2 regions of the Sphingobacterium corticis genome follow, and region 2 is predicted to be linked to the other one. Evidence: riboswitches for the same ligand, from Rfam matches in the RefSeq annotation. Region 2 holds a riboswitch; the other holds the start of a gene.
The links. Region 2 has a riboswitch for thiamine pyrophosphate ahead of thiS (sulfur carrier protein ThiS). Riboswitches for the same ligand answer to the same signal wherever they lie in the genome.
Positions count from the first base shown of each region.

Region 1 (6,729 bases), 840 kb from region 2:
AGGCACAACGATAAAGATATGCGCGACAAAATTCTTGCTACGCGTTCCTTAGATACGCTTAGCGCAGAATATCGTAAGCAATGTTACGATATTGCGGCGAAATTTGGCTTTTTCAAAATGCCAAATTCGACCATTTCATCAACAGAAATAAAGTCGAATTATGAACATGGAGTCTTTGCTAAAGACAACATCCGAAATGATAATGCACCCCTTCTTTTTTATAAAAATGAAAGCCAAGTTAATATTGATACGAAAAGCAACCTAAGAAATATTAAAGCAGCTGGCGTGAAGCTGGCTGGCATCTACGGCTGGCAAGACAATATTTTCTCCGGTAAGCAAAAGAGTGACATCAAAAATCTTATTGGTGAAGATAGATGCTTATTCATAGATAATTGTTCGCATTATCCTTTTGTCGATCAACAGGAATTATTCATCGAGTATTTATCAAAATTAGTACGGAGCGAGTAACGACCAGACAAGAAAAGACAATTCAATTAGTTGTCTTCGCGGATGACATTTCCCTTAACATTATCAAATCCTGATGTAAGATCTTGGCGGGCGATGTGGTTAACAAATGCCAAGGTACAACGACTATTGCTTTCGATTTCTACATCCAATGCTAAAATGCTACACAACGAATTTTTCGAGGCAATGCTTACTGCTTGTTCTGTTTTCGGAAATTAATCCAGAAGCTTCACACAGAAATCGGTATTGATCGAATGTCGGGCAATCATACACTAATTTGTACCTCATAACTTTAAAAATATCGATTTACATTAAGTCACTAATTCCGATCTGATAACATCGATGCCTTTTCCAAAAGAATTTCGGTCTTATTTTTATCCGTTGCATTCAGCGAAATCACACCAATAATGGTTATCGGATGTTCCCTAGCACGTTCTTTAGCATCACCGGATAACGTCACCTGAACCATCGCCGGAATACCATCTTGACCGCAAAACATACATTGATGCAAAGGCAAAACCGACAACAAAAAACTATTGTGTCTCACCCCCGATTTTATGGGAATCATATATCCTTTTAGCTGAACACGTTTTCCATGAAGCTGTTGTAATTTCGGTGGAAAATAGGGCGTGTAAATCGTTTTTCCATTGGTTTTAGTCACTTTATACATCATCAAATCAAAAGTTTTCCAAACCTCATTCATCAACGGTTTATGATCTTGCAGATGCTTGGATTTCTCGTCCTGCGCATAGCCTGATATGGCAATCAGACATAAAAATAATGCTGTAGTGGCAAAGTAGATCGCTTTCATATTCAATAGATATAAAACAAACTTAACAAAATTTATCAAAAGCAACATTGTTGCTTTTGATAAATTGTTTATTACTTTTGTGTGTCATATCGCTTTGCGAATAATTCGAAAAGCTAAAAGAAGAGATTATATGGAAAACAATAGGAAATTACCGGTTACTGTATTAAGCGGTTTTTTGGGAGCCGGCAAAACCACATTGCTCAATCACATTCTGCATAACAAGGAAGGTTTGAAAGTCGCCGTTATCGTCAATGATATGAGTGAAGTCAACATCGATGCTCAACTGGTAGAAAAGGAAAATGTGCTATCGCGAACTGAAGAAAAATTGGTGGAAATGAGCAACGGCTGTATCTGTTGTACGTTACGTGAAGATTTGGTATTGGAGGTCGAACGATTAGCTAAAGAAAACCGCTTTGATTATTTGTTAATCGAAAGCACAGGAATTTCCGAACCTATTCCCGTTGCACAAACATTCAGTTACGTAGACGAGCAGCAGAACATTGATTTATCTACGTTCAGTTATATCGATACCATGGTAACGGTGGTCGATTGCTACAATTTCTTTAAAGATTTCGGATCGGCGGAAACTTTGTTAGATCGTGATCTGACGGATGATGATTATGATCAGCGTACTATCGTCAACTTACTAACCGATCAAATTGAGTTCGCTAATGTCATTTTGCTCAACAAATCGGACTTAGTAGCAGATGAAACCATCAATTTATTGAAAGCGGCGATCAAAAGGTTAAATCCGGACGCGAAGGTAATTAGCACAAGCTTTGGACAAATCCATCCAGGTGAAATCATTGGAACAAAATCCTTCAATTTTGAGAAAGCAGCTTCCTCTGCCGGATGGATTCAGGAATTGGAAAACGAGCACGTGCCGGAAACCGAAGAATATGGTATTTCGTCTTTCGTATTCAGGTCGCAACGCGGTTTTCATCCGCAGCGTTGGCATGCGTATCTGCATGATACATATCCGCACAATATTATTCGCGCAAAAGGTTTATTTTGGATGGCTTCCAGGCCGGATGTTGCCATCAATTTCAGTCAGGCAGGCGGAAGTCTACGTTTAGAAAATGCAGGATCGTGGTGGAGTAGCATGCCCGAAGAGGAGCGAATAATGTACCCAAGTTATAGCGAAGCAAAACCGGAAATTATGCAACGTTGGCATCCCGAATGGGAAGACCGAAAAATCGAATTGGTATTTATCGGACAAGATATGGACAAGGAAAAGAATTTGTCGGATCTTCGCGCGTGCTTGCTAACGGACAGCGAAATGGACGATTGGAAATTAAAATGGTGGAAAGACGATTTCCCGAAAAACCTTTAATAAAAGAAGCGCGGAGATATATCTTAATTATATATTCCGCGCTTTGTTTTGGTGGATAGCTTTTTCAGAAGATTTATAAATCGAAAATTTAATAATAAAAACCATATAATTCTTTCAGGATATAGGAACCAAATCGTAAAGAATAAAAACCTTTATCTATTGGAATAGGAAATAAAAGACTGAGCTATCATAAATAACGTATGAACATATCCACTAATCTAATTGCCCTGATTGTACTGCTTGTCATTCCATCTGTTCAACATCGAGTTGCCCGAAACGATATTGCTTACATTATCTCATCAACTTGGAAACTAAAACAGAGTACCGACTTAAGAAAACGAATTGCACCCAATCAAAAGTCCGTCGAAATTTGGGAATTTGGGGAACAGAAACTACTCATCAACCAAGAATTGAGAGCCAAATACGAATTCGATTCAACGAAAAACCAATTGATGCTCGAAATCGTAATACCCGAAAACCTACAACTATCACGTTCATATAACGATAATCGATTCTATTATCAATACAGCCTGAGCAAGAACACAAAAAACCTTTCCTTAACTCCTATCCGGTCGAATAATATCGACAGTAAACAGAATCCGAATTCGGAAACACTGCATTTTGATGTGGTTGACAAATCGAATAAAATCCCTATATTCGCTACGGCTTTAGGGGTATTCTGGATACAGAATTGAGACAGTCCCTTTGAACCTGATTCGGTTGATACCGACGTAGGGAAAAGCGCAGATTAGACCATTCTGGCCTTTTTGGCATTTCCCTATTCCATCATCCGTTTCTCATCAAGTAATTTTTTAAACGGATAATCTCATGGATAAGTTTCGCGTTCCAACTGTTTTAAGTATTGCCGGATTCGACGGTAGCGGAGGCGCTGGCATTCAAGCTGACACCAAAACCATATCGGCACTTGGCGGATACGCCACCAATGTTTTAACCGCGTTGCCAGTGCAAAACACACAAGGTGTTCGCACCATTTACGACATTCCCACATCTGCGGTTGCGGATCAAATCAAAGCAATTTTCGACGACATTTATCCCGATGCAATCAAGATCGGCATGGTGCATTCTGTAGAATTAGTCGAATGTATTCATCAACATCTTCGCGATTATCACGGCCCAATTGTCTTCGATCCAGTAATGGTTTCGACCAGCGGACATCAACTCATTCAGGATAACACGGTAGCAGCTTGCAAGGAACTCCTCTTTCCTTTAGCAACCGTTATCACCCCAAACATGGATGAACTCGGTGTATTGGTTGGGAAGGAAATCACGCATGTTGCGGACATGGAATCCGCCGGAAAAACACTGCTAAGTTTGAAATGCAAAAGCGTTTTGGCTAAAGGCGGTCATTTGCAGGAATCTATATTAACCAACCTGCTTATACAACCGAATAACCATATCGAGCGATATCAAACACCAAGAATCGACACCGAAAACACGCACGGTTCCGGCTGTTCCTTATCATCCGCTATTGCGACTTACTTAGCGATCGGACATCATTTGGAACAATCCGTCGAGCAAGCAATACATTATATATATAAGGCAATTGCAGAGGCGAAAGACCTGAAAATCGGACAAGGAAATGGACCATTAAATCATTTTTTCGAACCACAAAAACTAATCAGCTATGCAATGGAGTCATAAAGCTTGGGAAAACATTACGCCCATTTACGAAGAAATTCTTCAAATGCCATTTATCCAGGAATTGAAAGATGGCACGCTCCCACTTCCCAATTTCCAGTTTTATATGCAACAAGATGCGCGCTATCTAGAATATTTTGGTCGTGTTCTCTCATTCATCGGAAGCAAAAGCAATGATAATCAGCAAGCGCTCCATTTCTTTGAGTTCGGAACCAATGCACTGGTGGTCGAAAAAGCTTTACATGAAACGTACTTCAAGGATTTTGGCGTAAATCACGCATCGGCAGACGGCGATATACAACCGGCCTGCCATCATTATGTGCATTTCTTGCAAAGCACCGCGGCCTTTTGCCCCATCGAAGTAGCTATTGCAGCCGTGCTTCCTTGCTTTTGGATTTACAAGGAAGTTGGAGATTACATTTATGCAAACTGCTCCTTGGACAATAATCAATATAAGGCTTGGATAGAAACCTACAGCGGCGATGATTTCGCAGATGGCGTAAAGCGAGCGATTGAATATGCCGATCGTGCCGCGTCTCAATCTACTCCAGCCATTCGCGAACAAATGTGGCGAGCTTTTGAAGCATCAACGCGCTTAGAATTTGAGTTTTGGAATGCAGCGTATCATCTTCGAAGATGGTAATATCAACATTATTTAATTACAAATATTTCTTTAAAAGAAATATTTGTATCTTTATAACAAACCTTCGTTTGTTATGCGAATATTCCGATTCTGTTTAGGTATCCTCGCGCTTTGCTTTTTCAGCTCTTGGGGATTCTTCGTGCACAAGCTAATTAATCAATCGGCAGTTTTCACATTGCCTAGCGAGTTAGCCGGATTTTTCAAGGTTCATATTGCCACCATTACCGCGAAGGCAATTGATGCCGATAAACGTTGCTATGCCGATACAGCAGAGTCAGTACGACATTATATCGACTTAGACCGTTATGATGATGCCCCGGATTCTATTCCCGTTCATTGGTCAAAAGCAAAAGAAAAATATCAAGAAAGAACGATTATCGCCCGAGGAATTATTCCTTGGCAGATCGAGAAAACATACAGAAAGCTCGTTTCGGCATTCGAGAAAAAAGAAATCAATGCCATCATTCGGCATGCTGCGGATTTAGGACATTACGTTGCTGATGCACACGTACCGTTGCATACCACGAGAAATTATAACGGACAATATTCCAAACAAATTGGCATACACGCGTTTTGGGAAACCCGACTACCGGAAATGTTTTCCAGCAAATATGACCTGTTGGTTGGGCGAGCGAAATACATCGAAGATCCGCTGAGCACCGCATGGGAAATTGTAAAAGAAAGCCATGGATTGGTCGATTCAGTACTATCGGTGGAAAAAAATCTTTCCAAATCGATTCCGGCACATTTGCAAAAGGCATATCTAAGCCGAAATAAGGTAATGAGCTTGCAATTTTCCGATCATTATGCGCACGCATATCACGATGCACTGAATGATATGGTGCAACGTCGACTTCGATCATCCATCCACATGGTGGGATCATTTTGGTTTTCTGCATGGGTTGATGCCGGACAACCATCGCTACGCAATATTGATCCGACATCAACTTATACAATACAGGATACCTTACCTACCCCAACCAACAAAATTTTTGGTAGAGAGGAATGGCATTAATTTATCTCGTTGTGTAACGAATGCCAACTGTTTGCCATCTTCCCGGCATGGGCACCGCTCCTGCTTCAACGTATGTGACGTTCCATAAATTTTGCATATCGGCAAAAATGGTAAAAGCATTCCATTGGTATGCTGCCCGAAGATCGGAAACCACGTAGGACGTTTTGGATGCTCGTTCGATGAAACGATTGGTCGACGAGAAAGTCCAATCCTTAACCGAAAAATGAACGGCATTATTCACCTGATGCTTCAAGTTCTCGATAACATATTTGGAAATTAGGCCATCGGAATTCGACATAATTTCCGGATTTAAATAATTATATCCCAATCGGAATCGAAGCTGCGCATCATTACTAATTTTGTGCGTATAATCCGTTCTAAAATGTAATCCACGCATTCTGTTATGATCTATATTAATCGGTTGATAAGGCACATCGATACTACTTCTTCGCCAATCGATAAATTGTGAAACATTCCGATAGAAATATCCAGCTTGCGCCGTAAAGTTGCCGTATTGATAACGTAAAACCCCTTCCGCCTGCCAAGCATTCTCGGACTCTAATAACGGATTCCCAATGTTTCCCGGTCGCTGATCTAAATAAAGATCATTAAACGTGGGAATACGCTGGCTCGATCCAACATTCGCTGCAATGCGCCAGCGTGGATGAAAATTATACGCCACATCCAAACCCGGAAAAGGTTGCCAACCATATTGCGTATTGTGATTAATATATGTTCCGACATTCAAAATAACATCCTTTATGCGTTCCGTGCGGAATTCAGCGTAGTAGCCTTGATTTTGT
Region 1 covers NZ_JBHUMA010000006.1:507,176-513,904, reverse strand. The annotation lists gene ACFSQ3_RS08315 (alpha/beta hydrolase) at 1-468, shown strand, start outside; gene ACFSQ3_RS08310 (hypothetical protein) at 785-1,276, opposite strand; gene ACFSQ3_RS08305 (GTP-binding protein) at 1,407-2,609, shown strand; gene ACFSQ3_RS08300 (hypothetical protein) at 2,810-3,304, shown strand; TPP riboswitch at 3,270-3,364, shown strand; gene thiD (bifunctional hydroxymethylpyrimidine kinase/phosphomethylpyrimidine kinase) at 3,438-4,271, shown strand; gene tenA (thiaminase II) at 4,255-4,911, shown strand; gene ACFSQ3_RS08285 (zinc dependent phospholipase C family protein) at 4,985-5,926, shown strand; gene ACFSQ3_RS08280 (TonB-dependent receptor plug domain-containing protein) at 5,928-6,729, opposite strand, start outside.
Region 1: another riboswitch for thiamine pyrophosphate. It lies ahead of thiD (bifunctional hydroxymethylpyrimidine kinase/phosphomethylpyrimidine kinase); the one in region 2 lies ahead of thiS (sulfur carrier protein ThiS).

Region 2 (6,729 bases):
TTTTTCCAGCGAAGCTGAATCCAATTTGCTCCAAATGCTAATGCTTGTCGGATATTGCGCTCTTGAAGTTCCAAGGTTTCTCCATCGGAAATGTATTGCAATCGACTGTATGTTTTATCTCTTTTCATTAGTTCTTATTGTTGGATTGTTGACACAAATTTTGTTTGGCAGGCTCGGAATTGCTTTACGGGATTTGGCGATTGCCAAATGGTGCCCAACAAGGCAATTCCATCTGCACCGCGTCGAATGGATTCGCTGACATTATCGGTATGCAAACCACCGAGCGCGATCAGTTTTACATCTCTGTTTGTTCTTTGTGTTAATTGATCGATAACCTGCTCCTGATTGCCATAGCCAGGTTTTGATATGCTTGGAAAAAACGGACTTAAAAAAGCATAATCCCATGTTTCGTTCAATGCATTGAATGTGTCGATGCTATGCGTCGAGGTGGAATAACATAACCCTTCTACCTTATATTCTGTGGCTAAACGATCTTGTTCGCTTCGGTGTAATTGTTTTATCTCAAAATCCGCTGCCAAATCGTGATGATGATGCAAAACTAGTCGCGGATGAAATGCTGTTGGAATTTGCTGAATGTACTTCGCCATCGCTATTTTATCAAGCTGATATTTCCGCAAGTGAATGCGATCAGCACCTTCATGGAATAGCGCCGTTACAATTTTTATCTCGTTTTCAGCCAGTTGCTCCGGTGTGATGACAATGATCATAGATACAATTCTTTGCCTTGCGCAATAAACTCCTGCGATTTGTCGAACATACCTTGCTTGGCCGCATCACGAATTTCCTGCGTGATCTTCATGGAGCAGAATTTCGGACCGCACATCGAACAGAAATGAGCGACCTTGGCACCATCAGCCGGAAGCGTTTCATCGTGAAATTCGCGTGCTGTATCCGGATCCAGTGACAAGTTAAATTGATCTTCCCAACGGAACTCGAATCGTGCTTTACTCAATGCATTATCGCGATACTGCGCGCCGGGATGTCCTTTCGCTAAATCGGCTGCGTGCGCGGCTAATTTATACGTAATTACGCCATCTTTCACATCCTTTTTGTTCGGTAATCCCAAATGTTCTTTCGGCGTGACATAACACAACATCGCGCAACCGTACCAGCCGATCATTGCCGCACCAATCGCTGAAGTAATGTGATCGTAACCTGGTGCGATGTCTGTTGTGAGCGGTCCCAGCGTATAGAACGGTGCTTCGTCACATTCGATCAATTGCTTTTCCATGTTTTCCTTAATCATGTGCATGGGCACATGACCCGGACCTTCAATCATCACTTGTACATCATGCTTCCAAGCAATTTTTGTCAGTTCGCCCAACGTTTCCAATTCAGCAAACTGCGCAGCATCATTCGCGTCTGCGATAGCACCCGGACGTAATCCATCGCCCAAAGAAAACGCGACATCATAACGTTTCATAATATCACAAATGTCCTCGAAGTGCGTGTACAAAAAGTTTTCCTGATGATGAAACAAACACCATTTTGCCATGATGGAGCCTCCACGCGAAACGATTCCTGTTACGCGTTGCGCGGTAAGATGAATGTAGCGCAAAAGCACGCCAGCGTGGATCGTGAAGTAGGAAACACCTTGTTCCGCTTGTTCGATCAGCGTATCTCGAAAAATTTCCCAAGTCAAATCTTCTGCAACACCTTTCACCTTTTCTAGCGCTTGGTAAATCGGTACGGTGCCGATTGGCACGGGTGAATTGCGGATAATCCATTCACGTGTTTCGTGAATATTTTTTCCCGTGGAAAGATCCATAATCGTATCAGCTCCCCAGCGACATGCCCAAACTGCTTTTTCAACTTCTTCTTCGATGCTAGATGTGACGGCGCTATTGCCAATGTTCGCATTGATTTTTACCAAGAAGTTTCGACCGATAATCATCGGTTCTGATTCAGGATGGTTGATGTTATTCGGAATAATGGCGCGTCCAGCCGCGATCTCATCGCGAACGAATTCCGGTGTGATATGTTTTTTTGGCGTATTCGCACCGAAACTATTTCCGACATGTTGGTGATCCATTCCTTTTGTAGCGGTAGCTAATTGCTCAATGCGTTGGTTTTCGCGAATAGCAACATATTCCATTTCCGGGGTGATGATGCCTTTTTTTGCATAATGTAACTGCGTTACGTTGCAACCCGTATTAGCAACTAGCGGTCGGTGATTGTACGAAAAACGAAGATCATCTAGCGTCACATCGGCCAAACGCATCTTTCCATAATCCGAACTGATTTCGGGCAATTCGGACACATCATTTCGATCCTTAATCCATGATGCACGAATTCGTGGTAAACCTGTGCGAATATCGATGTTTGCTTGCTCATCGGTATACGGTCCGGATGTATCATAGATAGTAACCGGCGGATTGTATTCACTTCCACCATTGCTGAGTTTTGTTGGACTGAGCGTGATCTCTCGCATCGCAACTCGAATGGGATGTAACGTACCTGCGATATAAACCTTTTGAGAATTAGGAAATGGCGTAGTAGAAACGGTGTGATCTGTCATAAGATTTAAGTGTTGGTATTTATCCGCCTTGCGTGGCCGAAATAATGAGAATTTGATCGTTTTCTTGGAGAATGGTTTCTATCCAAATTGCTTTTGGAACTACTTGGTCGTTAATCGCCACCGCGATGCCGCGCGTTTTGCCCTTAGTTTCAGATTCAACCAAGTCCGACAAATTTGCTGGAGGATGCTCGAAAAAACGTGTTTGTTGATTGATGGTAACAGTCATTCCTTTTGTGTTGATGTAAAACATGCACTTTAGGAATGGCCACAGATGTGCGAACGCACTAGATGACAACTCACTTTTCCCTACGCTGGTATGATCCAGATCAGGTTCAAAGGGTAAAATCTCAGTTCACAAATAGTGTAAACACCCCTAAAGTAGTTGGCTAATCTACGATATTAAAATGAAAGACCACAATTCTTTTCCTATTTTTGTGAGAACTGCTCGTGTTGAAATTGTTTCCATTCGAGCAAATTGCACATCACTAATTCCGACAACGTGGCGAAATTGAAGATCAACTACAATAAAGAGAAACTCCAATATAATTCTCCCATCTTAAAATACGTTATGGCGGTGGTTACCATTCTTTTGGTCTGCCTTTTCATGCCAAAACAACCTCGCTTTCGATACGATTATCAAAAAGGAAAACCTTGGAATCACGAGAATTTAGTTTCACCCTATGATTTTGCTATCCTCAAAACACAAGAAGAGCTGGATCGCGACCGGCATCAGATTTTAAAAACGGTAAATCCAATCTATAACGTAAGCGAAGTTGTCAGCAAAGAGCAGTTGGATCAATTCAACATCGACTTAAATGAACGCTGGCAAACCTCGCAAATCGACACGCTGCCTTCACAGGATATTGAGCGTTATCGCGGCGTTGGAAATGCTATTTTGGAATACGTTTACGATAGAGGAATTATTTCTTTAAATAGTCGATATCAGCTGAAAGGTAATAGTACCGCTTCCGGTTCTGAGGCAGAATATAACTTCATTTTAGTGCAGGATAACGTAGCACAACAACGTAATACCGCCAATAGTTTTACCATCGAAAGTGCGTATTCTTACATTGAACGGACCGTAGATCGAAACCGATTTATTTCCCAAAAGAAGTGGTTGTCCGACCTGCTTAAAAACTATGTTGCGGTCAATTTAATGTTTAATGAGGCGCAAACGGATAAGTCTGAGCAAGCCGCACTTTCCAATATGTCAACCACCCGTGGTATTGTGCAACGCAATGAATTAATCGTCGAGCAGGGTAAAATGATTAATAATGAAATTATCCAAAAGCTAGAATCGTTACGACGTGTATATGAAAACGAGGCGCAGATCGGAGGAAAGCAAGGATTGGTGTTGTTTGGGAACTTCTTGATGGTATCGTTAATCATGACTTTGCTCATGATGTTTCTGTTCTTCTTTCGTCGCGATATTTACAAAAACAACCGACTACTTCTCATCATATTCGCAGTCATTATTGCCATGCTCGGCGTGCTGAGTTGGGCGATAAAAATGAAGATTCCGAGCTTATACTATATTCCATATTGTATCGTTCCGATTATCTTTCGCATCTTGTTTGACACGCGCGTTTCGCTAAATACACATTTGTTGATGGTGCTGATGGCCGCGTTATTTGTGCCAAATAGTTTTGATTTCGTTTTTTTACAATTGGTAACCGGCATCGTGGCGATTTACAGTATTCGTACAATGGTGAAGCGTGAGCAATTCTTGCTGTCGAGTTTATTGATTTTGGCTTCCTATATCATTTCGTTTACCGGATTGGTGCTTACCAGAAATGGTACGTTTGATAGTATTTACTGGAATGATATTTTTCCTTTCGTCATCAGCGTCGGCTTAACACTGTTGGCTTATCCATTGATCTATGCATTCGAAAAACTGTTCGGTATCGTTTCTGATTTGACATTAATGGAATTGACAAATAGTAACTCCAAATTACTTCGTGAATTGTCTATCCGTGCTCCTGGAACTTTCCAGCACTCGTTGCAGGTAGCCAATTTGGCGGAAGCTGCGGTTTACCGAATTGGTGGCAATCCGTTGCTAATTCGTGCCGGAGCGTTGTATCATGATATTGGTAAGATGTCGAACCCACTTTACTTTATCGAGAATCAAAAGACGGGTAACAATCCACATGAAGAATTGACGCCGGAGCAAAGTGCACAAATCATTATTTCTCACGTACTAAAAGGTGTGGAAATCGCGCGTAAGAATCAATTGCCAGAAGCTGTGGTCGATTTTATTCGCACGCACCATGGAACAACGAAGGTGGACTATTTTTACAACCTATCGATGAAGAACAATCCAGACAAGTTGGTGGATGAGGAACTCTTCCGCTATCCGGGACCTATTCCTTTTTCTAGGGAATCGGCCGTGCTCATGATAGCGGATTCTGTGGAAGCAGCTTCGCGCGCCATGAAAGAATATACCGAGCAATCGATCAATACGCTGGTGGACAAGATTGTAGATCATAAATTGATTCAAAAGCAATTTACAAACGCGGACATCACCATGAAGCAGATTTCTCAGGTCGCCGCGATCTTCAAATCGATGTTGAAAAGCATTTACCATGTGCGTATCGATTACGACGTGACTAGAAAGAAATCGACTGACGATTAAATAATCTTTTTGAAAGTCAAAGTATTGTGATTGTAGGCGAAAAATAGCTTTGCAAAATAAAAATTTTGCGTTATGTTTGCACAGCAGTAACGGAGAGGTGCCTGAGTGGCCGAAAGGAACAGTTTGCTAAACTGTCGTACTGGAAACGGTACCGCGGGTTCGAATCCCGCCCTCTCCGCGAATTTAAGAGCAGCTTCAAAAAGCTGCTCTTTTTTGTTTAAAGGCACTTTTCTCTTTTTCATTTTGTTGTTATTTGACTCCTAATCTTTGATCTTATTTGTATAATGCAGATATGTGCCTTTCCAATCAAAGTATTATTTACTTAATAATCAAGTACCAACCTTTTTAAACCACGCCCAATTCGTAATAGGAATTTTGACTTTCGTTGAGATTTACATTATTTAAAATAAAACTCCTTTAATTGGTAGTATTGCAAATTTTGAAAATGCGACATATCGTATTATGCGGTAATGAATAACATACCATTTCATTAGGTTTACGACTGCAAGTAAGTTAAAAAACGTTCAAAATGCATCACAACTTCTTAAAAGAAAAACTTTCGGAATTTTCGGCTTTCTCGGATACCGAACTGCATGAAATTACCTCTTGCTTCAAGGTGGAGAATTATTTAAAGGGCCAATTTATCTTTGAGCATAACGAATTAATAAGTAATGTGTATTTAATCCAGTCTGGTTTAGTACGCTTATCCTATTGGTCTGAAGATGGTAAAGAGCATATTTTATCTTTTGCTATGGAAGGGTGGTGGGAAACAGACTTTTCGGCGTTCTATCTTGGTGAACAATCCCGATTTACTTTGTACTGCATGGAGGACACACAAACAAGTACACTATCATTAGCGGAATATCACAAGTTAATAAATAAATTTCCGAGTCTGTCTAGATATTTTGTAGACAAATCCATGCGCGGGCATATAGCCAATCAACGACGTATTATTACTTTATTATCTCTTAATCCAACCGAAAGGTATGAAGCTTTTTTAGCCACTTATCCCGCATTATCGCAACGTATTTCTAAGACCATCCTTGCATCATATCTGGGTGTATCTCGCGAAACGTTGAGCCGATTGTCAATGACGTAAATAGTGATTTCAGTCACAGGTAATATCCCAATTCATAGCTGACATTTGTAAAAAATATGTTTACGCTATGAAAAAAACAATAATAAATCCTTGGAATTGGCAAGATGCACGAGGTTATTCCCAAGCGGTGGAAGTGCAAGATGTGAGTGCTACTTTGTATGTGTCTGGACAGACCGCAATCGACGACCACGCCTTATCCAGCAATGCTAGTATGCGCGACCAACTTACATGGAGCATCCAAAATTTAGAAAAAGTTGTTTTAAAAGCTGGATATGAACTCGAGAATATTGTACGACTGAATATTTATACCACATCCACGTCGGAGTTGTTTCAGCATTTCGATGTGATGCAAGATTGGATCGTTCTACATGGTATAAAACAAGCTTCGACGGTTTTGGAAGTGTCGAAGCTATTTGAAACATTGATAGTTGAGCTCGAAGCTACTGTCGTACGCTAACC
Region 2 covers NZ_JBHUMA010000006.1:1,343,852-1,350,580, reverse strand. The annotation lists gene thiE (thiamine phosphate synthase) at 1-128, opposite strand, end outside; gene ACFSQ3_RS11760 (thiamine phosphate synthase) at 135-728, opposite strand; gene thiC (phosphomethylpyrimidine synthase ThiC) at 725-2,539, opposite strand; gene thiS (sulfur carrier protein ThiS) at 2,559-2,789, opposite strand; TPP riboswitch at 2,826-2,924, opposite strand; gene ACFSQ3_RS11745 (HD family phosphohydrolase) at 3,039-5,171, shown strand; tRNA gene ACFSQ3_RS11740 (tRNA-Ser) at 5,263-5,349, shown strand; gene ACFSQ3_RS11735 (Crp/Fnr family transcriptional regulator) at 5,701-6,270, shown strand; gene ACFSQ3_RS11730 (RidA family protein) at 6,338-6,727, shown strand.